Regions from separate parts of the Devosia ginsengisoli genome, predicted to be linked through region 2. Evidence: predicted binding sites of a transcription regulator. Region 2 holds the regulator's gene; each other region holds the start of a gene.

Region 1 (8,009 bases), 330 kb from region 2:
TGGCTGGCCTATTGGCGCGACGGCATGGAGCCCAACAAGGCGGTGGATGCCACGGTCAAGTTGGTCGGCCCCGCGGCGGGCCTCACCATGCTGACCACTTTGGTCAGCTTCGCCTCGCTCTGGTTCACACCGGGCCAGGGCATCCGCGAATTCTCCATTGCCGGCGGCATCGGCACGTTCCTGCTGTTCGTGTGCCTGATGACCTTCCTGCCGCTGATGCTTAAAGCCGCCGTGCGGCTCGGCTTCAAGGCCCCCAAGCGTTCCAGCCTGGTATTGACGGCCCCCCTGCCCCTCGCCTGGTTCATCGCCAGCCGCTTCGGGCGCCTGCTGTCCATCCTGGCCATTGTCGTCACGCTGGTGCTGTTCATCCCCTACGTGCTGATCAAGCCGCATTTCTCCTTCGAGGATTTCGTGGCCAAGGATTCGACCGCATTGACCGCGGCCGAGGAGATCGACGATGGCGTGGGGGGCGTGGCGCCGCTCTATATCCGCGTGCCGCTGGCCGATAACGACCCCAATGTCACCCCGCGCGATTTCGAGACCATTCGCAAGGTCCATGAAATCCTCGAAAGCCATCTCGGGCAGAACAAGGTCATCTCCGCCGCGGCGCTGACCAATTACACCGATAGCGGCTTTACCCGCGAAGAGGTGTTCGATGCCGTCGGCACCTTCATGCGCAAGCGCTTCGTGACCGATGACGGATCGCAGGCGCTTGTCACCGGCTTCATGCCGACCATTATCGATTCCGAAGATCTGAAGCTCCTGGTCGAGAATGTCACCGCCGAGATGCGGGCGGCTGGCATAGACGGCGCCGAAATCGGCGGCTTCCGCATTCTCACCACTTATGCCACCGACCAGATCGTCACCGGATTGCAACTCGACCTCACGGGGTCGGTGCTGGTCAATATCGCCCTGATCGGCTTCGCCTTCCAATCCTTCCGGGTCGCCCTGGCCTCGGCCATTCCCAACCTCTTTCCCGTACTGGGCACCATTGCCTGGCTCTATCTCAGCGGCCAGGGCCTGCAACTGACCACGGTCATCGCCCTCACCATCGCCTTCGGCATCGCGGTGGACGATACGGTGCATTTCCTGTCGCATTATCTGCATTCACGCCGTGAGGAAGGACGCCCGCATCTCGAAGCGGTCAAGCACACGCTGGATCGCATTGGCGGGGCCATCGTTGCCACGACAATCATCCTGTGCTCGGGCGTTGTCATCGTCACCTTCTCCGAATTGCCGCAGGTGGCGCTGTTCGGCACGCTCTTCGTCTCCACCCTCGCTTTCGCTGTTATCGGGGACCTGTTCATTCTGCCGGCTCTGCTGGCGGCGGGTGGCAAGTTCTTCCAGCCGCTGGGCAAGATAAAGGTGCGCACCGTCGATCACGACGCGACCCCCGACGATCCGACCGGGGACACCGCGACCGGCGATGGCGGCACGGAGGGCGGCCATCCGCACACGGTATAGCGAGCGGCGCTTGCGGGCCGCAGTGGCGCCCGCTTACATAGCTCGGCTGATTCTGACGCCGTCCCCCAGATCGGGGTTTGCCGGCGGCGGATTATCGGGAAGGTTTGGGGATGAAATCTGCCGGGGGGCATGATTTCGAGATCTGCCGCAGGCATGATTCACTGGAGGCTAAGTGCAATGACTTCTTTCGCATCCCGGTGGCGCGCCGCCGCGCTGGCAGGCCTGCTGGCTCTCTGCGGCGCGGGCCCGGCGCTTTCAGCCCCGGCCGATGTGGCCCTGCTGCAATCCTATATCGGGGAATGGCGCGGGCGCGGCGTGTTGATCGGCGCCAATACCGAAACGGTGGTCTGCCGTATGTCGCTGACCCAGGGCAATCAGCAGAAGGTCAATTACAACGGCCGCTGCACCCTGGCCGGCACGCAGCTTTCGGTGGCGGGCACCATGGCCTATGTCGAGGCCAGCCGGCGCTTCGAGGCCGCCATGAGCTCCAACGCCACCTTTACCGGCATTGCCGTGGGCCAGAAACGCGGCAATGGCCTCATCTTCAACCTGCGCGAGCGCGACAAGGACGAAGAGGGCAAGGACCTCAACATTTCCGCCCAGATCAGCCTCAATGACGACGCCATCAATGTGGTGTTCGAAGTGGTCTATGTCGAAAGCGGCGACAGCCTCCGCGCCGAGGTGCCCTTCTCCCGGTAATGGCCAGGCCGCTCATCGGCACGCGCCGGGATTTGTTTTAAATCCCGGGCCCTTGCGGCTGAAGAAGTCTTAACCAGCTTGGCGCTAGGGTTCGGGAATTATCCCGGAGCGCCCAATTGCGCAGCCTTGCCGTGACCAGTGCCGACACCCAGCCCAGTTCCGCCACCATGCTGGCGGGCGACGCCCTTGGCGTTCGCCTGCAGCGTCTGTGCTCCCCTGCTCGGCATTGCCGGCGCGCGGCTGAGCCTGCTGTCGGATGGCACGTCCAGAGTCACCGCCGCCACCGGCCCTGCCGCAACCGACCTGCCGGCGCTCGAAGCCCGCGCCCTTGCCGCCGGCCAGCCGTTGGTCATCGCATCACCAGCCTTCTATGCCGGTCTGGTCCTGCCGGCCGAACCCGGCCAGCCGACGCGGCTGCTCAGCCTGTTCGATCCGCGCCCGCGCAGCCCCGGCATGGCCACCACCATTGCCGCTTTGGCCGGCGAGGTTCTGGCCCAGGCCGCCATTGCGCAGCAGCGCCGCCGGATCGCGGCCCAGGCGCGGACCATTGCCGATTATGACGCGCTCGAGGAGCAGCGGCGGAGCCTGTTCGATCGCGCCTCGGCCACGGCCAGCATCGGCATCTGGCAATGCAATCTCGCCGATAACAGCCTCAGTTGGACCAACGGCGTCTACGACCTGTTCGAGATTGCGCGCGATACGCCCATTACCCGCGAAACCACGATGGCGCTTTACAGCGAGAGCTCGCGCCGGGAGATGGAGGCCGCACGCGCCCAGGCCATCGCCACCTGTTCGGATTTCTCGCTCGATTGCGAAATCATCACCACCACGGGCAAGCGGCGCTGGATGCGGCTGACCGGGGCGGTGGAAAGCCGCGACGGCGTCGCGCATCGCATTTTCGGCATGAAGCAGGATATTACCGAGGAAAAGCTGCTGGCCGACCGGACGCGCTATCTCGCCGAATTCGACGTGATGACGGGCCTGGCGAACCGCGGCCAGTTCCAGGCGCGCCTTGCCGCGCTGGACGAGGGCCGCAAGCGCATCGGCACGATGCTGCTGGTCGATCTCGACGGCTTCAAGCAGGTCAACGACACCTATGGCCATGCCCTTGGCGATGAGTGCCTCAAGGAAGCCGCTATCCGCCTGCTGGAAAGCTGCGGCGGCGCGGACCTCGTGGCCCGCATCGGCGGCGACGAATTTGCCGTGCTGCTCGATGCCGACATGTCGCCTGGCGACGCCAGAATTCTGGCCGGCAATATCGTCGAAGCCATGCGCCGCCCCGTCACCAGGCTCGACCAGACGCTCCATCTCGGCGCCTCGGTGGGCGTGGCCCATTATCGCGCCGGCATCAGCGCCGAAGACCTGTTCCGCCAGGCCGACACCGCCCTCTACGCCGCCAAAGCCGCCGGCCGCGACACCAGCCGCACCTTTGCGGCGTGAGGGGATTGCGCGGGGTGAGTGCCACGCGTCAGTGGTTCGAGGTGCGAAGAACGCGCACCTCACCATGAGGGTTGCTGAGATGTCGAGTTCCCAGTAGCCCTCATGGTGAGGTGCGAGCCCTTTGCGAGCCTCGAACCACGAGGGCGTGGCACCACGCTGCCCCTCCCACCGTCTGTCACGTCAGGGCTTGACCCGAGGGCTCTGCACCTGCGGAACACCGCATAAGTGAAGTGTCCTCGGGTCAAGCCCGAGGATGACGTTCAGTGGGCATGGCACCATGCTGCCAACTGCGCGATGTCATCCCGCGCCCGGCCCGCGCCCGGACCTCGAGCCGGGATCCATCCCTGTGATCTCCACAGGATTGGCCGCACGCACCGGCCTTCCCCTCGCCCCTTGCGGGAGAGGGGGTAATTTCCTCGTTCAGAGGAAATTACGGGTGAGGGGTGCTGCGCTTGCCCATGCTTCAATGCTGGTGGATAGCGCAGGATCCCTCATCCGCCCTTCGGGCACCTTCTCCCACGAGGGGAGAAGGGAGCTGCCCAAACACCCGGAGTAAAACACCGCCCCACACAAGCTGTGCCCTATGACTACGGAAGTGGGGTAACCCTTGACGGTCGCTCCAGCGCCTCCCTCCCTTCGATGGGGGAGTGTTCAATCTGGACGCTTTAGTTTCCGCAGCGTCATTCCCGCGTAGGCGGGAATCCATTCTTACAGGGCTCTCCACAGAGTGGATTCCCGCCTACGCGGGAATGATATCGTGGAAATTGAACGGATGGAATGCGTCCAATCTGAACCAGCCCACCCCCCAAAACAAAAGAGGCGCCCACCGGGCGCCTCCCAAATCCCGTCCTCAGAACGGAATGTCGTCGTCCATGCCGCCGGGCTCGAAGGCCGGGGCGTTGGCGCGGGGGCGCTGGCCGCCACCGCCGCCATTATTGTTGTCGCGCACGCCGCGGAAGCCGGTGTCGCCACCGCCATAACCGCCGCCGGCATTGTCGCCCTCGCCGCGGCCATCGAGCAGGGTCATGTTCGAGTTGAAGCCCTGCAGCACGATTTCGGTGCTGTACTTGTCCTGGCCGGACTGGTCCTGCCATTTGCGGGTCTGCAACTGGCCTTCGAGATAGACCTTGCTGCCCTTGCGCAGATAGCTCTCGGCCACGCGCGCCAGCCCTTCCGAGAAAATCACCACGCGGTGCCACTCGGTCTTTTCGCGGCGCTCGCCGGTATTCTTGTCTTTCCAGTTCTCGGAGGTGGCGACGCTGAGATTGACCACCTTGCCACCGCTGGGGAGATTGCGCACCTCTGGATCGGCGCCGAGATTGCCGACCAGGATGACCTTGTTCACGCTGCCTGCCATGGCAAAATTCCTTTTCGATTCAGTCCCCGGACCTCAAGCCAGCAGGGACGCTCACTTACATAGCGGCGGCATCTTACTCCCGCGCGCAGTCCACCGCCTGCCTGTTGCTACAGTTGTGAACAGAAGTGTTCTTGTTCTCTTTATGTTCCGTTTTCGGTAACCCGTCAAGAGCGATGCGCGCTCCTGACACGCCCTGTCAGCAGCCCTGCCCCAAAGCCAGACCTTCACTCGGAAACCCCTCATGGACTACGCCCAGGCGCTCTGGCTCTACCTCATCCTGCTGTTCGGCATCATCGTGGTGCCGGGCATGGACATGTTCTTCGTGCTGGCCAATGCGCTGACGCGCGGCCGCCGCGCCGGGTTCAGCGCCGTTGGCGGCATCATGGTGGGCGGTGCGGTCCACACGATGTTCGGCGCACTGGCCGTCGGCGTGCTCACCCAGTTACCCACCATGCTGTTCCAGGTGATGATCCTCATCGGCGCCGCCTATATGGCCTGGATCGGCTATACATTGCTGCGCAGTTCCATCACCGTGGACAGTATCGGCAGTGCCACCACCCGCTCCGATTGGGTGGCCTTCCGCCAGGGCCTCGTCACCTGCCTGCTCAATCCCAAGGCCTATCTCTTTGTCCTCGCCGTCTTCCCGCAATTCATGCGGCCTGAATACGGCCCCATCTGGTCGCAGGCTTTGGTCATGGGGCTGATGACCGTCGCCATGCAGTTCCTCATCTATGGCGGGCTGGTGCTGGCCGCCGGCCGCGGGCGTGATGCGCTGGTGGGCCACCCCGACGTCACGATCTGGATCGGCCGCGGCGCCGGCGCGTTATTCGTCGCGGCAGCCCTGTTCACCGCCTGGCATGGATTGACCCAGCATGTCGGCCCTTGACCGAATCCCTATCGTTCCGCTTATGTTCCAGGCGACGAAGGACGCTTTGGCAAGCGATCGGGGACACGCTAAGGTGAGCGGACCGAGGAGCGGCCATGCGCCGAGGCCGCTTGCGAGACGGGCGATCCGCGCCTATCTGAAGGGCTTCCCTGCCCCGCAGCCGATACCGATTTTGCCGCCGCGCCGCCTTTGCGCGCAGAGAGCCATGGACTGAAATGATGACGCCAAGACCGAGCCAGAACCGTGAGATCATCGTGCGCGGCGCCCGCGAGCACAATCTCAAGGGCATCGACCTCAAGCTGCCGCGCGACAGCCTCATCGTGATGACCGGGCTTTCCGGCTCCGGCAAATCCTCGCTCGCCTTCGACACCATCTATGCCGAGGGCCAGCGCCGCTATGTGGAATCGCTGTCGGCCTATGCCCGCCAGTTCCTCGAAATGATGCAGAAGCCCGATGTGGAGCATATCGAGGGCCTGAGCCCGGCCATCTCCATCGAGCAGAAGACGACGTCGCGTAACCCGCGCTCTACGGTTGGCACCGTCACCGAGATCTACGATTATCTGCGCCTGCTCTATGCCCGCGTCGGCGTGCCCTATTCGCCGGCCACAGGCCTGCCCATCGAAAGCCAGACCGTCAGCCAGATGGTCGACAAGGTGCTCGAAATGCCCGAAGGCACCCGGCTTTTCCTGCTGGCGCCGATCGCCCGCGGCCGCAAGGGTGAATACAAGAAGGAACTGGCCGACCTGATGCGCAAGGGGTTCCAGCGCGTCAAGATCGATGGCGAGTATCACGAGATCGAGGATGCCCCGGCCCTCGACAAGAAGTTCAAGCACGATATCGAAGTGGTGGTGGACCGTGTCGTGGTCGGGCCCGACATTTCCGGCCGCCTGGCCGAGAGTTTCGAGACGGCGCTGAAGCTGGCCGACGGCATTGCCCTGGTCGAGCTGGCCGACGAGAAGAACGAGGATGGCACGCCGCGCCAGGTCACTTTCTCGGAAAAGTTCGCCTGCCCGGTTTCCGGCTTCACCATTGCCGAAATCGAGCCGCGCCTGTTCTCGTTCAACAACCCCTTCGGCGCCTGCCCGGTCTGCGATGGCCTGGGCACCGAGCAGAAGATCGACCCCGACCAGATCGTGCCCGATGCGACCCTGTCCATCCGCGACGGGGCCATCCTGCCCTGGTCCAAGACCTCGGCGCCCTATTACCTGCAGACCCTGCAGGCGGTGGTGAAGCATTATGGCGCCTCGACCGGCACGGCCTGGAACGAGCTGCCCTTCGATGTGCAGCACGCCGTGCTCTACGGCACCGACAAGACCAAGATCGACTTCGTCTATGACGATGGCCTGCGCCAGTACAAGACCTCGAAGGTCTTCGAAGGCGTCATCGGCAACCTTGAGCGCCGCTACAAGGAAACCGAAAGCGCCGGCATGCGCGAAGAGATCGAAAAATACATGTCAGCCAAACCCTGCGTGGCCTGTAGCGGCTATCGGCTCAAGCCGGAATCCCTCGCCGTCAAGATCGACGGGCTGCATGTCGGCCAGGTCACCGAAAAGTCGATCAAGGATTCGGTCGCCTGGTTCGAAGCGCTGCCCGCCAAGCTGACTCCCAACCAGCGGACCATCGGCGAACGCATTCTCAAGGAAATCAACGAGCGGCTGAATTTCCTCGTTGCGGTCGGCCTCGACTATCTCAGTATGTCGCGCAATTCGGGCACGTTGTCGGGCGGCGAGAGCCAGCGCATCCGGCTGGCCAGCCAGATCGGCTCCGGGCTGACCGGCGTGCTCTATGTGCTGGACGAGCCCTCGATTGGCCTGCATCAACGCGACAATGCCAAGCTGCTGGAAACCCTGCAGCGGCTGCGCGACATCGGCAACACGGTCATCGTGGTCGAACATGACGAAGACGCGATCATGACGGCCGATTATGTGGTCGATATCGGCCCCGGTGCCGGCGTGCATGGCGGCCATATCGTCGCCGAGGGCACGCCGCAGGACATTCTAAACCACCCTGACTCCCTCACCGGCAAATATCTCTCCGGCCGCATGGGCATTGCCATGCCGGCCGAGCGTCGCCAGGGCAGACAGGGCAAGGTGCTGAGCGTCAAGGGCGCCACCGGCAACAATCTCAAGAATGTCTCGGTCGATGTGCCGCTGGGCCTTTTCG
Region 2 (8,009 bases):
TATGCTATAGACACAGCAGATATTCGGGGACCACGCCATGACAGAGCCAACGCACGACGCGCAAACCGGCCCCATTGCAAGCTGCCATTGCGGTGCGGTGAACATCGTCCTGCCGCATGCGCCCAGTGTGGTGGTCGAATGCAATTGCAGCCTGTGTCGCCGCTATGGTGTGCTCTGGGTCTATTATGATGCGGCCGAACTCAGCAGCCTGCCCGAGCCCGGCGTCACCGACCGCTATGCCTGGAATGGCAAGCATGTGGATTTTCACCGCTGCAGCAATTGCGGCTGCGTTACCCATTGGGCGCCGCGTTCCGCTAGCCGCACCACGCGCGGCATCAATGCGCGCCTGCTGCCCGAAGCCGTGGTTTCCGCGGCCCGTTTGCGGCACAAGGATGGTGCCGGTTCGGGCAAGTATCTGGATTAGAAGCACTCAGGCGCATGATTTTCACCGAGCCCCGCGATCCCAGATTGATCACTGTTCGTCGCGGCGGCACGCTGAGCGACCGCGACCACCGGCTACTTGCCGTATGGGCCGCCACCTGCGCCGAGCATGTCTTCCCAATCTTCGAGGCGGCCTTGCGGGGCGATGATCGCCTGAAACACGCCATTGCCCAAAATCATGCCTGGACGCGCGGCGAGATTACCATGCGCCAGGCCCTCAAGGCCGCCGCCGCCCGCTCTGCGGCCCGCGATGTCTCCGGCGCGGCGAAATTTGCCGCTTATGCCACCGCCCAGGCCGTGGCTGTCGCCCATGTGCCGGCCCATGAGCTGGGTGCGGCAGCCTATGCGATAAGGGCAGTGCAGGCGGCGACCAGCGAGACCGGGCGCGAAGTAGCCGGCCGCCGGGAATGTCGATGGCAGCGCGAACAGTTGCCGGACGAAATCCGCGATCTGGTGCTGGACGACCAGCGGCTGCGCAATCACGCCTGCTGGTTTGTGTTCGACTGCTGATGACGTTCCCGGAGGGTGAGATCATTCTGGAGATGGACGCGCTTCGTGCGGTGGCCGCCTATGCGGCCGAAAACGCCGGCGCCGTGCTCGCCATTTTCGAGCAGGCCGCACCGTCGGATATCCGCCCGCGCGACGCAGTGGATGCGGCGCTGCGCTTTGCGCGCGGTGGCAAGCGGGTGAAAGCCCTGCGCGATGCCTCCTGGGCTGCGCTCAAGGCGGCGCAGGAGACGGAAAATGCTGCGGCAAGCCAGGCGGCACGGGCCGCTATGGCGGCTTCCGCGGCGGCCTATCTGCATCCGTTACCCAATGCCACCCAGGTCAAACACATTCTTGGCGCAACGGCCCATGCAGCAAGAGCCGTCGAGCTTGGGGCCGGCGATGACCCTGCTGTCGGCGACGCCCATATCCAGCGCGCCACGCAACAAATGCCCCCTGATGTCCTGAGCGTGCTTCGCCGGTTTCCTCCGGCACCGCCGGGCGGTGGTCGTGTCGGCCAGTTGCTGCGCGCACTCGACACGGCGCTTCGCACCACGCCCTAGGGCCGGTCGGTACTCGGCACGGGACCAATCAGCGCCCCGCTCCAGTCGGGTCATTCCCGCGAAAGCGGGAACCCCTGTTTTCTCCGAGCGGCCCGAACCGCATGATCACCGGTTCCTTACGGTGCCGGCAAACTCCGGCCAAATCCCGAGCAAAAAAAACCACCGCGAAAATCGCGGTGGTCCTTGTGCGAGCGGCGCCGAAGCGCGCTCGTCATCTGTGCCTGAAGCCTAGAGCAGGGTCAGGTTGGTCGCCGATTCCTTGCCGTCGCGGCCGGTCTCGAGCTCGTAGGTCACCTTGTCGTTCTCATACAGGCCCTGCAGGCCCGAACGCTGAACGGCGGAGATGTGGACGAAGGCATCCTTGCCGCCATTTTCAGGCGAAATGAAGCCGAAGCCCTTGGTGGTGTTGAAGAATTTCACGGTGCCAGTGATGAGGGCCATGATAGTTTCCTTTTGCTCTTAACGAGCGGTTATCCGATGGCAACATGCCAAGGGGACATAACGTTCGCATGGTAGAGAAGGAAGCCACGGACCGGACAGGCCGGCGTCAGGCAGCCGACTTAGGCTGAAAACGTATACCCCTATGTGGCACGGAAACGGCCATTCCGCAAGATGTTCGCTACTAAGAGTTTGCGAACACTGCGCTTTGCCCGTCCTGACCCCATTGCGGCCCACCGAATACTTGCCGGCAAAACGCCAGGCGATCCGGCCGTTTCAGGCCCCGCCGCCAGTGGGCGGTGCGCCCGCCGACCGGCTTCTCCCCTGCAATCAGTATTTGCGCAGCAGACCGACGAGACGCCCCTGGACCTTGACGCGGTCAGGGGGAAAGATGCGGGTTTCATAGGCCGGGTTGGCGGCTTCCAGCGCCACCGTATTTCCCTTGCGGCGCAAGCGCTTGAGGGTAGCTTCCTCATCATCCACGAGAGCAACGATAATCTCGCCGGTGCTGGCGGCGTCCTGCTTCTTGATGAGCACGGTGTCGCCATCGAAAATACCGGCATCGATCATCGAGTCACCACGCACTTCGAGCGCAAAATGCTCGCCCGCGCCCAGCATTTCGGGCGGCACCATGATGGTGTGGGAATGGGTCTGGATCGCCTCGATCGGCGTACCCGCCGCGATGCGGCCCATGACCGGGATGGAGATCGGCCGCACATAATCCTCGGTCGCCGAAATGCGCGACGGGGGCGAGGCCACCTTGCCCAGATTGCCCTCGATGACCGAAGGCTCGAAGCGCACCTTGCGGCCGCCAAGGGAGGGGTTCATCGAATCCGGGAGCTTGACCACTTCCAGCGCGCGCGCCCGATTGGGCAGGCGGCGGATGAAGCCGCGTTCCTCGAGCGCCGTGATCAGGCGATGAATGCCCGATTTGGATGCCAGGTCGAGCGCATCCTTCATCTCATCGAACGAAGGCGGAATGCCGCTTTCCTTCATCCGTTCGTGGATGAACATCAGCAGCTCGTGTTGTTTGCGCGTCAGCATGGGGCCCCTCGGGGAGAGAATCGGAACATAGGCAGAACGACTATACGTGTTCCAGTTATGTTCTGCAATACTCGCTGCAATAGTGCAGATCAGGCCGCCGATATGCCCTGGATTTGCGGCAATTGTACCTGCAGGGCTTCCAGTTCGCTTTCGCTGACCACGCGATTGCGGCCGGCATGCTTGGCCGCATAGAGGCACCGGTCGGCGCGCTCGATAAGCATGCTGACCGTATCGCCGGGCTGATAGGCGGCCACGCCGAAGGAGGCGGTGATGCGGCCTAGCTTTTCATTGGTCGAGCGCTTCAGCAGTTCCTTGGCCTGGATGGCGCGGCGAATATTCTCCGCTACGATCACTGCGCCCTCGATATCGGTCGAGGGCAGGATGGCGACGAATTCCTCCCCGCCATAGCGGGCTGCCAGGTCCTTGCCCTTGATGTTGGACTTGAGCGTCATCGCCACCAGCCGCAACACCTGGTCGCCGGTCTGGTGGCCATAGGTATCATTGAAATTCTTGAAATGATCGATATCGACGATCATCAAGCAGAGCGGCGTGCCGTTTTCCCTTGCCTCGGCGATGGCCGCTTCCATGCCTTCGTCGAAGCTCTTGCGATTGGCGATCTTGGTCAGCGGATCAAGCAGGGATTCGCGCCTGACGTCGTCGAGGTCGCGCTGCAGCGAGGCGATGTCGTCGCGCGAGGCTTCCAGCTTCTGCTCGAGGGCGCGGTTGGTGTCCTGCATGCGCCGCGTTTCGGACAGCAGCCGCTCGGCCAGCGTCTTCATCGCCTCGGGCGAAATATCGCGTTCCAGATCCCCGCTGGCCGATTGCAGCGAGCCGGAATAGGCGTTCGCCGTGGTCATGGCAGTGTCGATGGCCTCATGAACCGCCTCGATGCGCGCATGCATGCGCTCCGAGACGTTGGACATGCGGTCATTGACGTCGGATTTGAGGAATTCGTTGTAGAGCGCTTCGGCAAGATTGGCCGACGGGGAATCGCCATTGCGGAAAATGGCGTTGATCCGGTTGTTCAGCGTCGGGTTGACGCCCGTCGCGTAAGTATAGAGCAGCTCATAAAATTGCGGATAGGGCGGTATGCTGCTGCGCTTGAGCAGGTCAAATGCCGAGTTCGCGTAACCGAGCGCGCGTTTGAATTCCTGTTCCGACACAGCTTCCCTCGCGCATGGTTGCGCCGGACCTGGCCGCGTCCTGAATCCCCTGCGGCCGAGTCATCAATAATGAATATCGCGCCAGTATTAATGAAGACAACTATGCCGCCGCAATAAAACGGCTGCTTGCACAATGAAATAAGATCAAATTAGCTGGCGGCGCGGGTTGGTCGCAGCAAAAATGCCGGAATCGGACCGTCATTGCCAAAGGGCGAGTTGCCGGCGCCCGTATCCGAATCGGGCTGTTCGGCTTCCGGGCGCTGCCGGCCGCGACCACGCGCGGGGCGCTGGGCGTTGCGTTCCGGCTTTGCCGCCGGTTCGGGCGTGGTCTCTTCCGTCTCGACCGGCGCAGCCTTGGCGGCGGGGCGGGTCCGGGGCGCGGGTGCTGCCGTTTCGGCAGTGGCCTCGGCTTCGGCGCGGGTGCGCGGGCCGCCGCGGCGCGAACGGGCCGGCCGGGCAGGGCGCTCTGCACCATCTTCGGCCGGAGCGGCGGCTTGCGCCGTCTTGCCACCGGTTTCGAGATAGTCGATCGGCTTCTGGATCAGCTTGAGGATGGCGTCGAGATGCTTGCCATCGGCCGGCGCCACCAGCGTATAGGCGACGCCCGAACGACCGGCCCGGCCGGTGCGGCCGATGCGGTGCACATAGTCTTCGGCATGCACGGGCACGTCGAAGTTGAACACGTGGCTCACCGCGGGAATATCGAGCCCGCGTGCCGCCACGTCGCTGGCGACCAGCAGCGTCAACCGGTTGTTCTTGAACGCATCGAGCGTTTCCATGCGGCTCTTCTGGTCCATGTCGCCATGCAGCGCGCCGGCCGAAAAGCCGTGGCGCTCCAGCGAACGGGCGAGGGTCGCTACGTCGCGCTTGCGATTGCAGAAGATGATGGCGTTGGTCAGGCCCTCGGCCGCGCGGATACGATCGCGCAGAGCGGCCCGCTTTTCCTCGGGCTTGGAGCCGACCTTGACCAGCTTCTGGTCGATCGTGTCGGCCGTGGAAGCGGCGCGGGACACCTGCACATGCACGGGGTCCTTGAGGAATTTCTTGGTCAGCTTCTCGATCTGGCTGTCCATCGTCGCCGAAAACAGCATGGTCTGCCGGCGCGGCGGCAGGCGCGACACAATCTTTTCGATATCGTCGATGAAGCCCATGTCGAGCATGCGGTCGGCTTCGTCGATGACGAGGATTTCAACGCCGGTCAGCAGGATCTTGCCGCGATCGAACTGGTCGAGCAAGCGACCGGGCGTGGCGATCAGCACATCGACGCCGCGATCGAGCTTCTTGTTCTGGTCCTCAAAGCTCACGCCGCCGATGATCAGCGCCATCGAAACGCGATGGTTCTTGCCATATTTCTCGAAATTCTCGGAAACCTGCGCCGCGAGCTCGCGCGTCGGTTCGAGAATGAGCGTGCGGGGCATGCGGGCGCGGGCGCGGCCATTTTCCAGCAGGTGCAGCATGGGCAGCACGAAGGATGCCGTCTTGCCGGTGCCCGTCTGGGCGATGCCGATGACGTCCTTTTTCTGCAGGACATGGGGGATGGCCTGCGCCTGGATTTCGGTCGGCTTGGTGTAGCCGGCAGCAGTGACCGCGTCGGTTACTTTGGTGGACAGGCCCAGCCCGGAAAAATCATCAGTCAATCAGGTAATTCCACTCAGATATGTGGCCCGGGGCCAGGTCCAGTCCGAGACATTCGAACGGTGCGCCGGGGTCTTCAGCCGTGAACTGGAAAATTATGCGACGCGTTCACGACTGGATGGCCACCGAACGGGATTGCAGCAAGTGCAGATACGGAGTGGCCCTGAGGCAGTTTTTTGGCAGAGGCGGGTGATGCCGTGATGACAAACCGTCCAGCCGGAAATGCTCCAGCGGCGCGGACCATAGCGCAAAGGCCTTGCCTGTCAACGGTTTTGCGGGCGTTAGTCTTAATTGGGGCCACTTCACTCTCAGGGGAGGAGTGGCCTCTTGTTCGTGACGCGCAAAACGCGATCGTCACCCTCGGGCTTGACCCGACGGTGTTGCACTTGCTGAACGTCCGTAAGTATAGAGCCCTCGGGTCAAGCCCGAGGGTGACGATCTGCGAATGTATTCCGACCTGTCCGAGCGGGTTCACCCAAAGGCACGGATGCTGTGGCTAAACATCCAGATCCGTCACAAACGCGGCATTCTCCTGGATGAAGTCGAACCGCGCCTCGGGTTTCGTCCCCATCAGCCGGTCGACGCTGATCCGCGTCGCGTCCAGATCGTCCCGCACCTTCACCTGAAGCAGGGTCCGTGATTTGGGCGACATGGTGGTTTCGCGCAGATGCGCGAAGGGCATTTCGCCCAGGCCCTTGAAGCGGGTCATGTCCACCTTGCCCTTGCCGGTGAATTCGGTTTCCATCAATTCATTCTTGTGGGCGTCGTCGCGGGCATAGAGCGTCTTGCCGCCCTGGCTGATGCGATAGAGCGGTGGCAGGGCCAGATAAAGGTGCCCCGCATCGATCAGCTTGGGCATTTCCTGGAAGAAGAAGGTGATCAGCAGCGAAGCGATATGGGCGCCGTCGACATCGGCATCGGTCATCACGATGATCTTGTCGTAACGCAGGTCTTCTTCGCGATAGCGGTCCCGCGTGCCGCAGCCCAAAGCCTGGATGAGGTCGGAGATGAGCTGGCTGGCATGCATCTTCTCCCGGCTAGCCCCGGCGACGTTGAGGATCTTGCCGCGCAGCGGCAGCACCGCCTGGTTGGCGCGGTTGCGCGCCTGCTTGGCCGAGCCACCGGCCGAGTCGCCTTCCACGATGAACAGCTCCGCGCCTTGCGCCGCTGTCTGCGTGCAGTCGGCCAGCTTGCCGGGCAGACGCAGCTTGCGCGTGGCGCTGGCGCGGTCGATTTCCTTTTCCTTGCGGCGGCGCAGCCGTTCCTCGGCGCGCTCGATGGCCCAGTCCAGCAGTTTGCCGGCCTGGTTGGGCGAGGCAGCCAGCCAGTGGTCGAACGCATCGCGCAGGGCGGTATCGACAATGCGCGTGGCTTCACCCGAGGCCAGCTTGTCCTTGGTCTGGCCGACGAATTCGGGCTCGCGCACGAAGACGGAGAGCATGGCGCTGCAATGGGCGAAGACATCATCGGCGGTGAGGATGGCTGCGCCCTTGTTCTTGGTCAGCTCGGCATAATTCTTGAGGCCGCGGAGCAGGGCGGTGCGCAGGCCCGCTTCATGCGTGCCGCCATCGGGTGTCGGCACGGTGTTGCAATAGGATTGCACGCCACCATCGCCGAGCGTCCAGGCGACGGCCCATTCCACCGCTCCGTGGCTGCCCGCCTTGCCGTGAACACCGGCGAACAGCTCGTCGACAATGCGCGTCTCGCCCTCGATACGCGCCGTCATGAAGTCCTTGAGACCATTGGGATAGTGGAACACCGCCTTGGCCGGCGCGTCCTCGGTCACCAGGGACTCGTCGCAGCTCCAGCGCAGCTCGACGCCCGCGAAAAGATACGCCTTGGCCCGCGTCATGCGGAACAGGCGGGCGGCAGAAAAGTGCGCGTGGTCGCCGAAGATCTGCGGATCGGGATGGAAGCGGGTGGTCACGCCGCGCCGGTTCTGCACCCGGCCCAGGGTTTCGATCTCGCCCAGCGGCTTGCCGCGCGAAAAGGCCAGCCGGTACAATTGCTGCTCGCGCGCCACTTCGACCACGAGGCTGTCCGAGAGCGCATTGACCACCGAGACGCCGACGCCATGCAGGCCACCGGAGGTCTCATAGGCCTTGGAGTCGAACTTGCCGCCGGCATGGAGCACGGTATGGACGATTTCCAGCGTCGAGCGACCGGGATATTTCGGGTGGTTCTCGACCGGGATGCCGCGCCCATTGTCGGAAACGGTGATGAACCCGTCCTCGCCCAG
Region 3 (8,009 bases), 1.6 Mb from region 2:
TGCCCACCTGGCCGACGCATTGGCCGGTCTCGGTGATGTCGATCATCAGCGCGCCATGGCCGAACAGATGCCATAGCGCCACGTCATGGCAGAACATGCCCCAGGCGGCTGAGATGTCGAAGGGGCCGCCCATATGGATGGAGCGGGGTGAGGCCATCAACGCGGCATAGGCCGGAAAATCGGCATAAACAGGCGGGCGCAGTGTCAGACGGGGTGTGGTGAGGGTGGGGATGGTCATAGTGCGCCCATGCCAAAGCAGCCCTCATGGTGAGCCCGTCGAACCACGAGGGCGTGGCTGGATAGCTCCACTCGCGCGACCTCGTGGTTCGACAGGCTCACCATGAGGTCTCTGTCAATTTCATCGCCCTAGTCATCCCCGCCCCGCAGCTTGTCCGTCTCGCGCCGTTGTTTCTTGGTCGGGCGCCCTGCTCCGTCGTCGCGTTGCGCGATGGCGGCGTCATAGGGGGATTGCTCGGCTTTGGGCAGAGCGGGCGGGGACAGGTCTTCGTAGAGCGCCTGCGCTTCGGGCGCGGGGCCGCGGCGGGTACCGCAGTCGATTATGCGCCAGACGACGATCCGGCCATGCAGGCTCATGGTGAGCACGTCGCCCGCCCCGACCTTATGGTCGGAACGGGTGCTGCGTTCGGAATTGACTCTGATAGCGCCGGTTTCGATGAGCTTTTGCGCCAGCGTGCGCGACTTGAGCGCGCGCGAGAAGAACAGGAACCTGTCGAGCCTTTCCTTGCGGATGGGTTCGGTGGTTCCTGCCAAGGCCTACTCCGCCTTGCGGTCGCGCAGGGCCGCCAGCTTGGCGAAGGGGCTGTCCGGATCGAACGCCTTTTCCTTGCGCGGCTCGATGGGCCGCTCGAAACGGGCGCGCTCGCCCTTTTCGCTATCCGGCCGGCGATTATCGTTGCGACCCTTGCCCTCGAACTTGACCTTCGGATTGAGATGGCGGGCCTTGGACAGATCCTGCACCTCGCCCTCGGGGCGCCGCTTGGCGGCCGGGCGCTGCCGGTCGGGACGGGCCTGCTGGCCCTCGCCTTCCGGACGGCGGCGATGTTCATGCCGGCTACGGTCCGGCCGCTTGCCTGAGGGAGACCACACTTCGTCGAATTCGGGCTCGGCGGGCGCTGCCGGTTCGGCAGCCTCTGCAGCAGCGGCCGGTTCGGCGGCTGCGACCTCGGCGACTTCAGTCGGCGCGGCTGCTTCTTCCGGCGCGGCTTCGACAATGGTGGTGGCCGGAATATCGGCTTCGAGCGCCGGGGCAGCGTCCGGCACGGCTTCGACCGGCGCCGCATCCACCGGATCGATGGTGGCGGGATTTTCGGTCAGCACTTCTTCCAGGGCCGGGGCTTCGGCGCTGGCTTCCGCCGCGGCGGCCGGAACCGGCATCTTGGGCGTGCGCTTCACGCGATAGCCCAGCGAATTGAGAATGGACGAAAAGTCCTCGCCCGAGCAGCCCAGCAGCGAGGTCATTTCCACGGTGACGCGGAAGCCATTGCCCTCGGCAGCGCCGGCCGGCAATTCGCCCTGGTGACGGGTCGGATCGAGCGCGATCAGCGGGCGGATGATATCGGCCAGGCGCTCGAGGATATCGACGCGCACGGCGCGCTTGCCGGCCACCTTGAAGCCGGCGATTTCGTAAAGCCGCGTATCGACCTCAGGGTCGACCACGAAAGAGGTGCGGCCGCTAAGCACGATATGGGGAATGTCGGTGACGCCGGGCTGGCGCACGCCGCCATTCTTGAGGGCAAACAGAATCAGCGCCAGCTCGCGCGGGGCGGGCTTGAGCGATAGCGGCAGATAGATGTGATAGGCGCCGAACTTGATGCCCAGCTTGCGCATCTTGCCGCGCACATCCTGGTCGAGCGCCTTGACCTCGTCGGCGACCTGGCTCCGTGGCAGCAGGCCGAGATGCTCGAACAGCTGGAAGGCAATGCCGCGCGCGGCGCCTTCGAGATCAGCCGGCGCTTCGAGCGCCATGACGCCTTCGAGCACGGTATTGATATGGTGGCGCAGCCAGAGGCTGAGCCGATCCTGTACGCGTTCGAGATCGGGGCCGGTGAGGCTTTCATCGGCCAGGATCAGGATGCGCGGACGATAGAGCGCATCGCCCTCGACCAGTTCGGCGACGATATCGCCCTTCCAGCGCAGGCGGCCATCGGTGGCCAGCACGAATTCCTCATTGGGCGCGCCCGCCAGGCGGTCGGCGCGATTGTGGATTTCGGGCGCCACCACCTGATCGGCGGCCGCGCGCAACCCCTTGATGTCGGCATCGCCATCATTGCGCGCCAGGGTGAAGCGGAAGCCTTCGAGCGTGCCGATGAGATGGCCTTCCAGCCGCACTTCGCCACGTTCATTGATCTCGGGAGATACCATACGTTTGTCTTTCAGATGACGCAGCAAGACGCTGGTGCGCCTATCGACGAATCTCTGGGTAAGCCGCTCATGCAGCGCATCACTCAGGCGATCCTCAATGTCTCGGGTCTTTTCGCGCCAATGTGAAGGGTCTGCAAGCCAGTTTTTGCGGTTCGCGACGAAGGTCCAAGTCCGTATCTGCCTGATCCGGTTGCTCAAAGTATCGATGTCGCCACTGGCATTGTCGCAAAAGCGCACCTGCTCGGCAATCCAGTCCTCGTTGACATGGTGGCGCTTGACTAAGTCCGAGTAAATTCGCGTGACGATTTCGCCATGATTGGCCGGCGAAATGCCCTGATAATCAGGGATCTGGCAGCATTCCCACAACAGCCGCGCCCCATCGAGACCCCGCGCCAATTGCCCGGCCTCGTTGCGCGAAACGAACTCCAGCGCATGCTGGTCGGTGGCCACAGGGACGCGGGTCAGGCTGCGGTGTTCGGGCACCATTTCGAGGCTGTCGCGCAGCGCATTGATGGATGAGAAATCCAGCCGATTGTTGCGCCATTGCAGCACTTTGACCGGTTCGAAATCGTGCGTTTCGAGCGCCACGACCATTTCCTCGTCAAACCCTTCGGTGCCACCTGTCACGCCGAACGTGCCGTTTCGTGCATGGCGACCGGCCCGCCCGGCGATCTGGCCGAGCTCGGCGGCGGTCAGGGGACGACTGGTATGGCCATCGAACTTGCTGTCGTCGGCAAAGGCGACATGGTGGATATCGAGGTTGAGCCCCATGCCGATGGCATCGGTGGCAACGAGGAAATCCACATCGCCATTCTGGTAGAGTTCGACCTGGGCATTGCGGGTGCGGGGGCTGAGCGCGCCCATGACCACGGCGGCGCCACCCCGCTCGCGGCGGATCAGCTCGGCAATGGCATAGACCTGCCGCGCCGAGAAGGCGACGATGGCCGAACGGGCGGGCTGGCGCGAGATTTTCCGCGAGCCGGCATAGGTGAGCTGGGAGAAGCGCGGCCGGTCGACGATATCGGCATGCGGCAGCAGCCGGCGGATCACCGGCTCCATGGTGGCCGAACCGAGCAGCAGGGTTTCGCTCATGCCGCGCGCATTGAGGATGCGGTCGGTGAAGACATGGCCGCGATCGAAGTCGGTGGCGACCTGGATTTCATCGATCGCCACGCAATCGACGCGGATATCCATGGGCATGGCTTCGACGGTGCAGACCCAATAGCGCGGCTTGGGCGGCACGATGCGCTCTTCGCCGGTCACCAGCGCCACCGCCTGCTCGCCCACCCGCTCGACGCAGCGCTGGTAGACCTCGCGGGCCAATAGCCGGAGCGGCAGGCCGATCATCCCGGAGGGATGGGCCAGCATGCGCTCGATGGCAAAATAGGTCTTGCCGGTATTGGTGGGGCCAAGAATCGCCTTGACCGACTGGGGGGCGCGAAAGTCATTTCGGGCAATGTAGGAGGTCAGCGCGGCACTTGCGAGAGCGGTTCCGCATTGTCCCGGGAAAGGACAGGCGCTGCGGTGGTTTTGTCACAATGTTTAATACACGGAACAGGGCGGGAACGAAACAGCACCGAATCGGCGCGATCCGGTGAATCCCGCTTCGTTCTCCACCATGTCTGGTGGGTGGCGCGGGGACGAGCCACTAGACGGGGCAGCGCTGGCCGGGAAAGCCGCCCGGCAGGCCCGGAACCGTTCAGCTTCGTTGCGAAAGGGTAAATTCTGGGTGCGAATCAGGCATTCGTGAACGATGGGTAAATGATTGTTTTGCAAAGATTTTTGGCGGATTTATGACGGTGTCGCGGCGGAGCGGGGGTGGCCCGGGCGTAAATTGAGGAAGGGGACGCTTGACCGTATCGGGATGGGACAGGGGGTGGTGAGATTTTGCGAGGGGATACCCCCTCCTAACCTCCCCCTGATAGGGGGAGGAATCCCATCGCGTTTTTGGCACGATCTGGCCCCAACCACAGCGCGGTTCCTCCCCCTTTTCAGGGGGAGGTTAGGAGGGGGTATTCTTCCTTCCACTTCCCAAACCGGCACACATCGACCTGTCTGGCGGACACCCCGATTAACCCCTGAACCAAACCCGGAACGAACAGGGACAGAATCGGGCCAGGTGTCGGAATGTGGCTTTGTTCACGGCCATATCTGGTGGTGACGCAGCGGCGGAGCCACTATCGCCGCCGCACAGGCAGCGCCGGAGCCCGAAATGGCTTGAAACGGCTTCATCTTGGTGACCAGAGGGTAAATTCGGCGCCCTGGCGGCCGAATCTCACCGGAACCTTGCACGAACATTTTTCGCGATAGCGAGCGGCGTTAACGCCTGCCGGCCCGTGCCGCGCCGTTTTGGCTGCGCGATCTTGAGGAAAAAGCGTTTGACCGTCCCAAGGCGGGACTCGGTTCTAAAACCGCATATTGGTCAGCACCATGGAGAGATCGCCCATATTGGTGCCCAGCAGCACGCGATAGGGGATGAAATAGCCGGTTTCGCCGAGCGGGGCATACCAGATGACGATGCGGTCGCTGTCGGCCAGGTAATTGGTGATTTCAGAGCTGGTGAAATGGCCCGAGACCGGGTCGTAATCCACCGTGCAGAGCACGACGGGACCCTGATAGCCGGTGCGCGCCGAGGTCGCCTGGTCTTCGCCGGCATAGCTCATGGTGATGTTGAAGCGCTCGACGCCGGTAAAGATATTAGCCTTGCGCTCGCAGAGGCTCTTGTCGAGCCCATTGCCCTTGAGCACGAAGGCGGAGAGGAAATCGCCCACCCCGGTCAGGTGGCGGCGCTCCAGCGGCACCCGGTCGTAATTGTCGATGATGGGCGGGTTGACCTTGAAGGCCGGGACATCGCGGCCGGCAAAGGAGACATCGACCGTGAACGTCTCGCCATTGGCGCGGGTTTCGAGATCGAATTCCTGCGACTGCAGGGCGGCACCAGACGAGCGCCCTTCCGAGGTCGCCTTGGCCGTGCCGCTGGCCACCAGCGTGCCCAGTCCGGCCACATTGGCCGACAGATCGAGCCGGTACTGGCTGCCATTGTCGTCCAGATCGACCTTCATGGCCGCAATATTGATGCCGCCCAGCGTCAGTACATAGCTGGCCGTGGCATCAACCTCGGCGGCGCCGGCCGGTTGGCTGAGCAACAGTGCCAGGGCGGCCAGGGAAGCGAACGGGCGGGCGAGACGGAACTGGATCAAGACGGCGGTTCTCTGCAATGGGCGGGAGGCGAATCAGCGCCAATGTCAAAATTGCCTGCGCGATATGGCCCATGCAAGGCGCTCGGCTTGACGGGAAGGCCCCTTTTCTCTAAAGAACCGCCAGATTTCATGACAATCGAGGCCCGTCGCGGGATTTCCCGCCACGCAGGACCTTTACACAAATAGGATATCTCCCAAATGGCACGTCGCTGCGAACTCACCGGCAAGGGCGTTATGGTTGGCAACAACGTTTCGCACGCCCTCAACCGCACCCGCCGCCGCTTTCTCCCCAATCTGCTGAACGTGACGCTGATCTCGGATGCGCTCAACCGCCCGGTCAAGCTCCGTATCTCGGCTGCGGCGCTCCGCACGGTCGAGCATCGCGGCGGTCTCGATGCCTTCCTGCTCAAGCAGAGCGATGCGGACCTGTCCCCGCTCGCCCAGGGCATCAAGAAGGAAATTCGCGCCGCCCTCGCTGCGTAAGCAGTAGACCGGTTTCAGATTTGACCGCGTGGAGTTCATGCTCCGCGCGGTTTTGTTTTTGGGGGCGAGCTGCAAAGTTCGCGCTTGTGGCTCCACCCCACCCTCAATCCCTCCCCATCAAGGGGAGGGAAGCGCAGGTTGCGATGGCTGTGTTCATCGCCTCCCTCCCCCTTGTGGGGAGGGATTGAGGGTGGGGTACTGCGCGCCCCCCAAGTGAAGAGCCCTCGGGTCGAGCCCGAGGGTGACGTTCGGTGGGTGGGGTGATACCTATCCATAATCCTGCGCCCCGGTCTTATGCCGGATCGCGCTCATAATGAGGTGCATTCTGATGCTTGCTCGTTTCCTGGCGGCTGTTGCCGCCATGGTCGCGGTTGTCGCCGCGTCCAATTTCCTGGTGCAATACCCCGTCGCGGTCCAGCTCGGCCCGGTCAATCTCGGTGATATCCTCACCTGGGGCGCTTTCACCTATCCGGTGGCCTTCCTCGTCACCGACCTCACCAACCGCGCCTTCGGCCCGGCCCGGGCGCGCCTCGTGGTAGTGGCCGGCTTTGCCGTGGCGGTGATCCTGTCGATCTATCTGGCCACGCCGCGCATCGCCATCGCCTCGGGCACGGCTTTCCTCGTGGCACAATTCCTCGACATTTCCATCTTCCACCGGCTGCGCCATGGCGCCTGGTGGCAGGCGCCGATGTTCTCCTCGCTGGTCAGCTCGGCGCTCGATACCGCGATCTTCTTCTCGCTGGCCATGGCCCCGGCCTTTGCCGGCATCGACGCCTTTTTCGGCATGGACGATTCCTCGCTGGCCTTCCCGGCGCCGCTGCTGGGCGTGGGGCCGGAGGTGCAACTGTGGGTCTCGCTGGGGCTGGGTGACTTCCTGGTGAAGCTGGCGCTCGCGGTGATCCTGCTGGCGCCGTACAAGTCGCTGCGCGGGTGGCTGGCTGGGCGGGGCGCGGTGGCGATTTAGGGCAACTTACCCTCTCCCCTTGAGGGGAGAGGGTGGTTCTGCCGCGTTCAGCGGAAGAACCGGGTGAGGGGTCCTGCGCTCTCCCATGCTTCTGTGCGTGAGGAAAGTTCGACACCCCTCATCCGCCCTTCGGGCACCTTCTCCCTCAAGGGGAGAAGGGGAAAAGCGGCATCATTCCGGCAGGGCGAATTCCAGCAGCAGGGTGCGCTGCCAATCGTTGAAATTGTTGTCCGAGCCGATGAGGATGCGCAGCTCGCCATTGGGGGCGGTGTGGACGGCGACCGATTCCATGTTGTCGATGCTGCCGCCAGTGGCCGAGAGCAGCAATTCGCCGGCCATGATGGTGTTCGGGCGCACGTCGGCGGCAGGGACGCGGCGCAGGTTCATCACGAAACTCAGCATGGAAACGCCGCGCTCCAGCACCAGCAGGTCGCCATTGGGCAGGAAGGCGCAATCGGTGGGGTTCACCACCGGGCTGTTCTGGTAGCCGATGGGACCCTTGTCGTTCTGGCCGAGCAGCCAGCCGCGGTGATTGCCGTCCTCATCCAGCGCTTCTTCGGTCAGCAGCAGCGTCGACCCCGCAATGGGCGAGGCCGGCGGCGCGATGCACAGCGATTCGAGACTTTCATTGGTGCGTAGGTCGGTGAGCCAGTCGGGAATGGCCACTTCGCGCGCCGGGCCGCCCGGCAGGCCGTCGGTCAGCGCGAAATCGGCCACCCGCGTCAGGTTCTCGAAGCCGACACGCACCGCCACCGGCTCGCCATTGCGATAGACGGTATCGACGCTTTCGGCATCCTTGGCATATTGGCGCGGCAGCAGGTCGCCCTTGGAATTGCGCATCGGCTCGACCCAGGCGCCGATAAAGCCGAACAGCCGCCCCGCATCGTCATAGGCCAACTGCCCGGAGACGAAATTGCCGCGATCGCTGACAAAGGTCGCCTGCTGGTCCGGCCCGGTCATGGTGAGGCTGGAGAGGCCCC
Region 4 (8,009 bases), 2.1 Mb from region 2:
CGCTGGACGGACAGTTCGACCGCATCATCTCGATCGGCATGTTCGAGCATGTCGGCTACAAGAATTACCGCGCCTATTTCGAGAAGGCCGCCAGCCTGCTCAAGCCGGACGGACTTTTCCTGCTGCACAGCATTGGCGGGCACACTTCCACCACGCATGGCGACCCGTGGAGCGAAAAGTATATTTTCCCCAATGGCATGCTGCCTTCCATCGCCCAGATCGGCAAAGCCATCGAGGGCTTGTTCGTGATGGAGGACTGGCACAATTTCGGCGCCGATTATGACCGCACGCTGATGGCGTGGCGCGACCGGTTCGACGCCGCCTGGCCCGGCCTGCAGGGCGAGAAATACGACGCGCGGTTCCAGCGCATGTGGCGCTACTATCTCAGCACCTTCGCCGCGCTGTTCCGCGCCCGCCATATCAGCCTGTGGCAGGTGGTGCTATCGCCCAGCGGCGTAGCGGGCGGCTATCAGAGCATCCGCTGACGGATTCACGTGAAACACTTATCCACAGGCTTATGCACAGGGCACCGGGCTAGGTCGTGCCGAAATTGAGCCGATAGCTCAGGGCTTCGGCGATATGAGGACGGGCTACACGTTCCGCGCCGGCCAGGTCGGCCAGGGTGCGGGCGACCTTGAGCACGCGGTGATAGGCGCGGGCCGAGAGGTTAAAGCGCTCGGCGGCCTGTAGCAGCAAAGCCTGGCTTTCCTTGTCGGGATTGACCACTTTTTCGATCAGCGTGGCGCTGGCCGCAGCATTGGTGAAGACGTCAGGAGCGCCGTGTTCGGCAAAACGCTGACGCTGATATGCGCGGGCCCGGGCGACCCGCTCGGCCACCGCAGCCGAACTTTCAGCCACCGCCGATGGCGCGATCATGTCGGCGGCGGTAACCGCCGGCACGTCGATGCGGATATCGATGCGGTCGAGGAAGGGGCCGGAGACGCGGGACTGATAATCGTCAGCACAGGCCTTGCCGCGCCGGCAGGTATGGCCGGGCGTGCCAGCCATGCCGCATTTGCAAGGATTCATCGCGGCGATGAGCTGAACGCGGCTGGGATAGCTGACCCGCGCATTGGCGCGGGCGATGACGGTTTCGCCGGATTCCAGCGGTTGCCGCAGGCTGTCGAGCACGCTGGGGGCGAATTCGGGCAGTTCGTCGAGGAACAATACGCCATTGTGGGCCAGGCTGACTTCGCCCGGCCGCACCCGCAGGCCACCGCCGACCAAAGCCGCCATGGAGGCGGAATGGTGTGGCGCGCGAAAAGGTCGGCGATCGGAAATGGCGCCGCCCGCCAATTCGCCGGCAATGGACTGGATCATCGAAATATCGAGCAGCTCGCGCGGTTCGAGCGGCGGCAGGATGGAGGGCAGGCGCGCCGCCAGCATGGATTTACCCGCGCCGGGTGGGCCGACCATCAGCATATTGTGGCCTCCGGCCGCCGCCACTTCCAGCGCCCGGCGCGCCACCTGCTGACCGCGCACGTCTGCAAGATCAGGCAGGCCGCCCTGCGGCAGGTATTTGCTGGGCACGGGCCGGGCAGCGAGCTGGTGGCCGGTCAGGTGATTGGCAATCGCCAGCAAGCTTTCGGCGGCGACGATATCGAGCCCGTCGCCGGCCCAGGCGGCTTCGGCGCCCGAGGGTTCGGCGCAGATCAGGCCGAGGTCGCGCGCCTGTGCGGCGATGGCGGCCGGCAATATGCCGCCGACATGGGCCAGGCGCCCGTCGAGCCCCAGTTCGCCCAGTGCCAGATAGCCATCGAGCGCATCCTGCGGAATGGCGCCGATGGCGGCCATGACGCCCAGCGCGATGGGCAGGTCGTAATGGCTGCCCTCCTTGGGGAGATCGGCCGGCGCCAGATTGACGGTGATGCGCTTGGGCGGCAGGCCGAGGCCCGAGGCGACCAAAGCAGCACGGACGCGCTCGCCCGATTCATTGACCGCCTTGTCGGGCAGGCCGACCAGGATGAATTTCGGGAAGCCGGGCGTGATCTGCACCTGCACATCGACCGGCACCGCCTCGATGCCCTGAAACGCCACTGTCGCTACGCGGGTGACCATCGCCCAATGCCCCAAGCCCTCGGGCGAGCTTAGCAAAGCGAATGGCGGAGAACAAGAACGTAAAGCGAACGAATTATGGCCTGTTAACCACGCCGCTTGCCACACTGGTAAACCTAATCCGGCGTTAACCGGGCCATGTTGAATCAAAGGCTCAGTTTCGTCATGCGTAGAGTTCTGGCCCGATGCTTCTCAGCCGACCTTTTCCCTCGTTTTCCGCGATCGCAAAGGGCGCTGCTACGGCCATGCTGGCGGCGCTGCTGGTAGCCTGTTCGTCGGGCGGCGGGCTTTATGGCCCCATCCAGGGCGACAACCGACCCCATTCGGGCGTGGACCGCGCGCGCAATATGCCGATCCAGGGGATCGACGTGGCGCGCTACCAGGAAAACGTCGATTTCCGCACGGCCTTCCAGTCCGGCATCCACTTCGTCTTCATGAAGGCGACCGAGGGCAAGGACTATCTCGACCCCAATTTCCGTACCAATTGGGTGCGGGCGCGCGATGCCGGCATGCCGCGCGGCGCCTATCACTTCATGACCTGGTGCTCGCTGGCCTCGGAACAGGCAGCCTGGTTCGTGCAGAATGTGCCGAACGATTTCGATGCGCTGCCGCCGGTGCTCGACCTCGAATGGAACAATCATTCGAGCTGCAAGACCAAGCCCAGCCGCGCCGATGCGCTGGAAAAAATCCGCTACATGCTCGACGCGATGGAGCACCATACCGGCAAGCTCCCCATCATCTATACCGACATGACCTTCCACCGCGACATCCTGCAGGGCGAGTACTTCCCCAATGCCTTCTGGCTGCGCTCCACGGCTGCCGAGCCGCATGAGCGCTATGGCAATCGCGTCTGGACCTTCTGGCAGTGGACGCAGACCGGCGTGGTGCGTGGCGTGCGCGGCGAGGTGGATCGCAACGCTTTCTACGGCAACCAGAATGACTGGATCACCTTCCTGCTGACCGGGTGCGATCCACGCGCCATCGCCTCGCTGGGGCCGACGGGACGCTGCCAGTCGGCCAAATAGCGGCAAGGAAACGCTCTATTGCCCGCGCCACATCCGGGCACGGCCATAGTCGACGATTTCGGCATCGGCCTCCGGCTGGTAGAGCACCGAGCTGACGGTGACGGGACCCAGCTCCGCGTCATAGGTAAATTCCTGCTCGTCGCGCATGCCCAGCAGGGCCAGGCCATAGAGCGAGCGCAGCGAGACGGTCTGCCCGATGATTTCACGGGCCGCCCCGAGCACCAGCTTGTGCTCCAGCCAGCGGCCATCGCCGACGCGATAGCGCACCTGGCTGTTCATGGTGACCACGCCCGGGTCGATCTGGTCGGATTCGACGATATCGGCCTGCACCAGCTTGTGCCGCAGCAGGTCGAAATAGCCGCGCTCTCCGGAAGGCCGCGCCATGGCGATGCCGCGCAGAATGGCATAGTCCCGATCGGTCATGACGAACTGGGGCAAGTCCGACATTGTGTTGAAGCTCCTTGTCAGAATGAGAGGGAAAGAAGGGGCGCCGGGCCGGGGCACGGCGCCTGATGGTCAGGGCTTGGACGAGCCCAGAGCGGTGAGGATGCGGGCGCGATCGTCGAGCGCGCGCAGACGGATGGTCATGGTTTCGGTCTTGATTGGGGTCTGCGGGGGCAGGCGATATTCAAGGCCCGGCAGGGTCGTATCGGCCCAATCGGTGAAGCGCTTCAGCTTGTGGCTGCCGCTGATGGGAAGGGTGAGGGAATATTTGAACGTCATGGTGATTTGTCCGAGCACGCGCATCGCCGCAGGCTGGCTTCGATGGGAAGCAAACCGCAGGCGATGACAGGTCACCCGCTTGCGCGGGTTTAGGGATCAGCGGGGAATGGAGAGATTAGCCTGGCCCGGCCTCTGCAAAAGCAGGTCGCCGAACCAGGTCAAACGCCTCGAAGGAGGCGAAACCGGTGATGCGGGCGTTGATCGGAAAAAGATGCGCACATGCCTGCTATCAAAGCAGAACCCGGCGGAAAGTCAAATCGGGCGCGGTGCCGCGGTTCGGCTTGCCAGTCTCAGAGGGCAGGAATAGCTTTTGCCCGTTACGAACCGGGCGGATGCCCCCAGGAGGATGGAATGGCAAAAGGTCAGATGCGGAGCAACAAGGAAGCCAAGAAGCCCAAGAAGGACAAGCTGGCCGCCGCCAAGCCGGTGACGGGCCTGGGCGCCGGCAGCGCAGGCAATACCGCCAAGAAATAAGATCTGTCACGAATCTGGAAGTGGGCGGCCGGCTGATGCGGGCCGCCTTTGTTTTCCGCTAGACCGCGGTGGCCTCGATGGGCAGCAGCAATTCGGAGCGGGCGACGGTGGTCTGGGCCGAGCTGGCGGCCAGCATGGCCAGGATCATCAGGGCGATTGCGGTGGCGACACGCATGAAATCAGGTCCTCGGACGGAGGGTTCTGATTCATTCAGATGCGCCCGCCAGCTCTCGTGGTCAACGACAGCGTTAAGACTTGATTAACATGGCAATTTTACGAAATTGCGACGCGAATTTCAGGCGGCGCCACCGAGCAAGCCACTGGTCCTGACACCGTCGAAAACGAACTGCACCGCCAGGGCCGCCAGCAGGATGCCGACCATGCGCGACACCACGGCAAGGCCGGTGACGCCGAGCAGCCGCTGGATGGGAATGGCGACCAGCAGCGTCAGCCAGGCCAGGAACAGGATCACCACGACAGCGACCAGCACGGCCCAGAATTCGAGGTCGGTCTTGGTGCCCGTGGTCAAAGGATGACGGCGCTGATAGCGCCGGGACCGGCCAATAGCGGCATGGCCAGCGGGAAGACGGCGATATCGTCGCGCTGGCGGGCCTCGACCTCTTCCTCGTCGGTCGTGCCGGTGCCGCCCGAATGGCGGGCGAACACCATGTCGATGGCGATGAGGAACAGCAGCAGGCCACCGGCTGTGCGCAAAGCCGGAATGGTGATGCCGAAGACTTCGAGGATGGGATTCCCCAGCACCCCGAACAGCAGCAGGATCACCCCGGCAATGATGACGCCGCGCGTGGCGAAGACAAAGCGTTGCCTGGCCGTATTGTGCTTGGTGAGCGCCGCGAAGATGAAGGCGATATCGGCCACGCCCACCGTGGCGAACAGGGTCGCGAAAGCGACGAGAAAGGTGGTGGTGGGCATGATGCTGGTCCCCTCAAGACAGGTATAGACCTAGCGGTTTCACCGGGCTTTGCCCACCCCCGGCATCACAGCATGCGGGCGCCGGCCGCCAGGCCGGCCAGCAGCGCCAGCGCCGCGCCGTCGATCCAGCCGCGGGAGCGGGTGAGCCAGGCGGGGCGGGGCTTGCTCGTGGGCAGGAAGCGCAATAGCCAGACGGCGCCATAAAGCACCCAGACGGCGAAGAAGGCGACCATGAGCAGGTCGGCCCAGCCGGAGCGATTGAAGCCGACCATGATGCGGGTCACCCCGGCGCCGGCGAGGATGGAGAGCAGGTAGACGGCCAGCACAATGGCTGATTTCTGCCAATAGGCGGCCGTCAGGCGTGGATCGACCGGCAGGTTCCTGCGCCAGCGGCGGAACAGGAACCAGCCAACCGCACCGAGAATCGCCGTGACCAGCAGATACATCAGGCGCGGCGCTTTTCGATGGCGTCCCAGATCATCACGGCAATGTCAGGCCCGCCGAAGCGCTTGATTTCGCGGATGCCGGTGGGGGAGGTGACATTGATTTCGGTGAGATAGTCGCCGATGACGTCGATGCCGACGAAGATCATGTCACGCTCTTTCAGCGCGGGCGCGATAGTGGCGCAGATTTCCTTCTCGCGCTCGGTCAGCGGCGACAGTTCCGGGCGGCCGCCGACATGCATGTTGCTCCGCGCTTCGCCTTCGGCGGGGATGCGGTTGAGGCCGGCCACCGGCTCGCCATCGATAATGATGATGCGCTTGTCGCCCTTCCGCACATCCGGCAGGTATTTCTGGATCATGAAGGGTTCGCGGTAATTGTTCTCGAACAGTTCGAGCAGGCTCACCAGGTTGTGGTCGCCCTCCTGGATGAAGAACACGCCGGCCCCGCCATTGCCGTAGAGCGGCTTGACGATGATGTTGCCGTGTTCCTTGCGGAAATCGTGGATCATCGCCCGGTCGCGCGTCACCAGGGTCGGTGGCATCAGCTCGGGGAAGTCGGTGACGAGGATCTTTTCCGGCGCATTGCGCACGGCGGCCGGCGGATTGACCACCAGGGTTTTCGGATGCAGGCGCTCGAGCAGGTGGGTGAGCGTGATATAGTTCATGTCGAAGGGCGGATCCTGGCGCATATGGATCACGTCCTGGGTCGACAGGTCGACCCGGCTTTCTTCGCCCAGCGTGAAATGCTCGCCCTTGGGCTTGTCGAAGACCTCGATGGGCGCGGCCAGCGCCGAGACGACATTGCCGCGCAGAGCCAGCGTATCGGGCGTGTAATGCAGCAATTGGTGGCCGCGCGCCTGGGCTTCCAGCATCATGGCGAAGGTGGAATCGCCGCGCGGGTTGATCGTGGCGACATGGTCCATCTGGACCGCGACTTTGAGTTTTTTGGCCATTTAGGTCTCAGGAGGAAGCGTCGAAGGCGTTGATGACATGGCGCGGCCATCGGCCGGGTGCAAGGAAAATTACGTCAAAACGGAGGTTCGTGCCCGCCTTGGCAGGATGGTGCGCCAGCCAATATTGCGCGGCGCGGGTGATGCGGGAGCGGTTGACCGCCTCCAGTGCCTCCATTTCCCGCGCGGCCACGCTGCGCGCCTTGACCTCGATGAAGACGGTGGTGCCGAAGCGCTCTGCGATGAGATCGATCTCTCCGACTGGGGTTTTGCAGCGGCGCTGGACGATGCGGTAGAGCTTGAGGCGCAGGAACCAGGCGGCCAGCGCCTCGCCGCGATGGCCGCCGAGATAAGCCTCGATACGGGCTTTACTTTTCGGCTTTGAGGGCGAGGGCGGCATCATAGACCTCCTTGCGCTTGAGTCCGAAATTTTTGGTCACTTCGTCGACTGCCGCGCGCAGAGGCTGGTTCTCCATCGCCGCAGTCAGCGCCGCCTGCCAGTCGGCCGCGTCGGGCGCGGCGGGGGCATCGGCGCCGGCCACGACGATGACCGCTTCGCCCTTGGTTTCGGCTCCGGCGAAGGTGGCGGCGAGTTCGGGCAAGGTGCCGCGATGGACGCGCTCGAAGCGCTTGGTCAGCTCCAAAGCCACGGCGGCCTGCCGGTTGCCCCAGAGTTCGGCCATGGCGGCCAGCGTATCGTCGAGACGGCGGGGGCTTTCGTAGAAGACCATGGTTTCACGTGAATCGCTCAGCGCCTTCAAGGCATTGGCGCGGGCGCCCGCCTTGGGCGGCAGGAAGCCGTGAAAGGCAAAGGCGTCGGTGGGCAGGCCCGCGACGACCAAAGCCGAGAGAAGCGCCGAGGCGCCGGGAATGGGGAAGACCGGCTGGTTCGCTTCGGCCATGGCGCGAATCAGGGGGAAGCCGGGATCTGACAGCAGGGGGGTGCCGGCGTCGGAGATGAGGGCTATGGCCTGGCCGGCCGCGACGCGGGCGACGATGTCGTCGGCCTTGGCGCGTTCATTGTGTTCGTGCAGGGCCACGCGGCGGGCCTTGATGCCATAGTGATCGAGCAGGCGGGCCGACATTCTTGTGTCTTCACAAAGAATTACCGAGGCGGCGGCCAGGGTTTCGAGGGCGCGGATGGTGATGTCGCGCAGGTTGCCGATCGGGGTGGCGACGACATAGAGGCCGGGCGAAAGCGGGGGCGCGGTGAAGGCGGAGCCGGCGATGAAATAGCCTTGCGTGGGGTCGGTCATGCTTTCACGGGGTTGAGAATTGGTTAGCACTTTGCTGCCAATTGTTAACAGACTGCTAGCGTTGAGAGGCCCGACATGCGGAAGCTCGGGAAAGTCATAGCACGGGGGTTGGGCGCGGTGGGCGTCTTTGCGCTTGCCGCCTGTTCGCCC

The links. The regulator LexA, encoded in region 2, represses DNA repair genes until DNA is damaged. The targets are predictions, from matches to a motif close to TGTTCNNNNTGTGTTCNG.
Region 1: a site for LexA is predicted at 5,093-5,110, ahead of ssb (single-stranded DNA-binding protein). Genes of this name have one in related genera too.
Region 3: a site for LexA is predicted at 3,933-3,950, ahead of FPZ08_RS13705 (helicase-related protein). Genes of this name have one in related genera too.
Region 4: a site for LexA is predicted at 2,112-2,129, ahead of FPZ08_RS16630 (YifB family Mg chelatase-like AAA ATPase). Genes of this name have one in related genera too.

What each region holds. Positions count from the first base shown of each region.
Region 1 is NZ_CP042304.1:935,288-943,296, reverse strand. It holds gene FPZ08_RS04590 (efflux RND transporter permease subunit) at 1-1,464, shown strand, start outside; gene FPZ08_RS04585 (hypothetical protein) at 1,642-2,163, shown strand; gene FPZ08_RS04580 (sensor domain-containing diguanylate cyclase) at 2,350-3,603, shown strand; gene ssb (single-stranded DNA-binding protein) at 4,454-4,960, opposite strand; gene FPZ08_RS04570 (LysE family translocator) at 5,202-5,846, shown strand; gene uvrA (excinuclease ABC subunit UvrA) at 6,065-8,009, shown strand, end outside.
Region 2 is NZ_CP042304.1:1,266,735-1,274,743, reverse strand. It holds gene FPZ08_RS06180 (GFA family protein) at 38-424, shown strand; gene FPZ08_RS06175 (putative immunity protein) at 469-951, shown strand; gene FPZ08_RS06170 (putative immunity protein) at 951-1,490, shown strand; gene FPZ08_RS06165 (cold-shock protein) at 1,719-1,931, opposite strand; gene lexA (transcriptional repressor LexA) at 2,259-2,972, opposite strand; gene FPZ08_RS06155 (GGDEF domain-containing protein) at 3,062-4,135, opposite strand; gene FPZ08_RS06150 (DEAD/DEAH box helicase) at 4,285-5,772, opposite strand; gene parE (DNA topoisomerase IV subunit B) at 6,267-8,009, opposite strand, start outside.
Region 3 is NZ_CP042304.1:2,819,508-2,827,516, forward strand. It holds gene FPZ08_RS13695 (GNAT family N-acetyltransferase) at 1-238, opposite strand, end outside; gene FPZ08_RS13700 (RNA-binding S4 domain-containing protein) at 367-771, opposite strand; gene FPZ08_RS13705 (helicase-related protein) at 775-3,750, opposite strand; gene FPZ08_RS13710 (DUF3108 domain-containing protein) at 4,788-5,582, opposite strand; gene rpmB (50S ribosomal protein L28) at 5,781-6,065, shown strand; gene FPZ08_RS13720 (VUT family protein) at 6,394-7,029, shown strand; gene FPZ08_RS13725 (esterase-like activity of phytase family protein) at 7,201-8,009, opposite strand, start outside.
Region 4 is NZ_CP042304.1:3,381,238-3,389,246, reverse strand. It holds gene cfa (cyclopropane fatty acyl phospholipid synthase) at 1-485, shown strand, start outside; gene FPZ08_RS16630 (YifB family Mg chelatase-like AAA ATPase) at 535-2,058, opposite strand; gene FPZ08_RS16625 (glycoside hydrolase family 25 protein) at 2,241-3,080, shown strand; gene FPZ08_RS16620 (GreA/GreB family elongation factor) at 3,096-3,527, opposite strand; gene FPZ08_RS16615 (hypothetical protein) at 3,597-3,803, opposite strand; gene FPZ08_RS22665 (hypothetical protein) at 4,155-4,277, shown strand; gene FPZ08_RS22660 (MarC family protein) at 4,573-4,806, opposite strand; gene FPZ08_RS22655 (MarC family protein) at 4,803-5,210, opposite strand; gene FPZ08_RS16605 (hypothetical protein) at 5,276-5,656, opposite strand; gene gshB (glutathione synthase) at 5,656-6,606, opposite strand; gene FPZ08_RS16595 (YraN family protein) at 6,614-7,003, opposite strand; gene rsmI (16S rRNA (cytidine(1402)-2'-O)-methyltransferase) at 6,972-7,859, opposite strand; gene FPZ08_RS16585 (penicillin-binding protein activator) at 7,935-8,009, shown strand, end outside.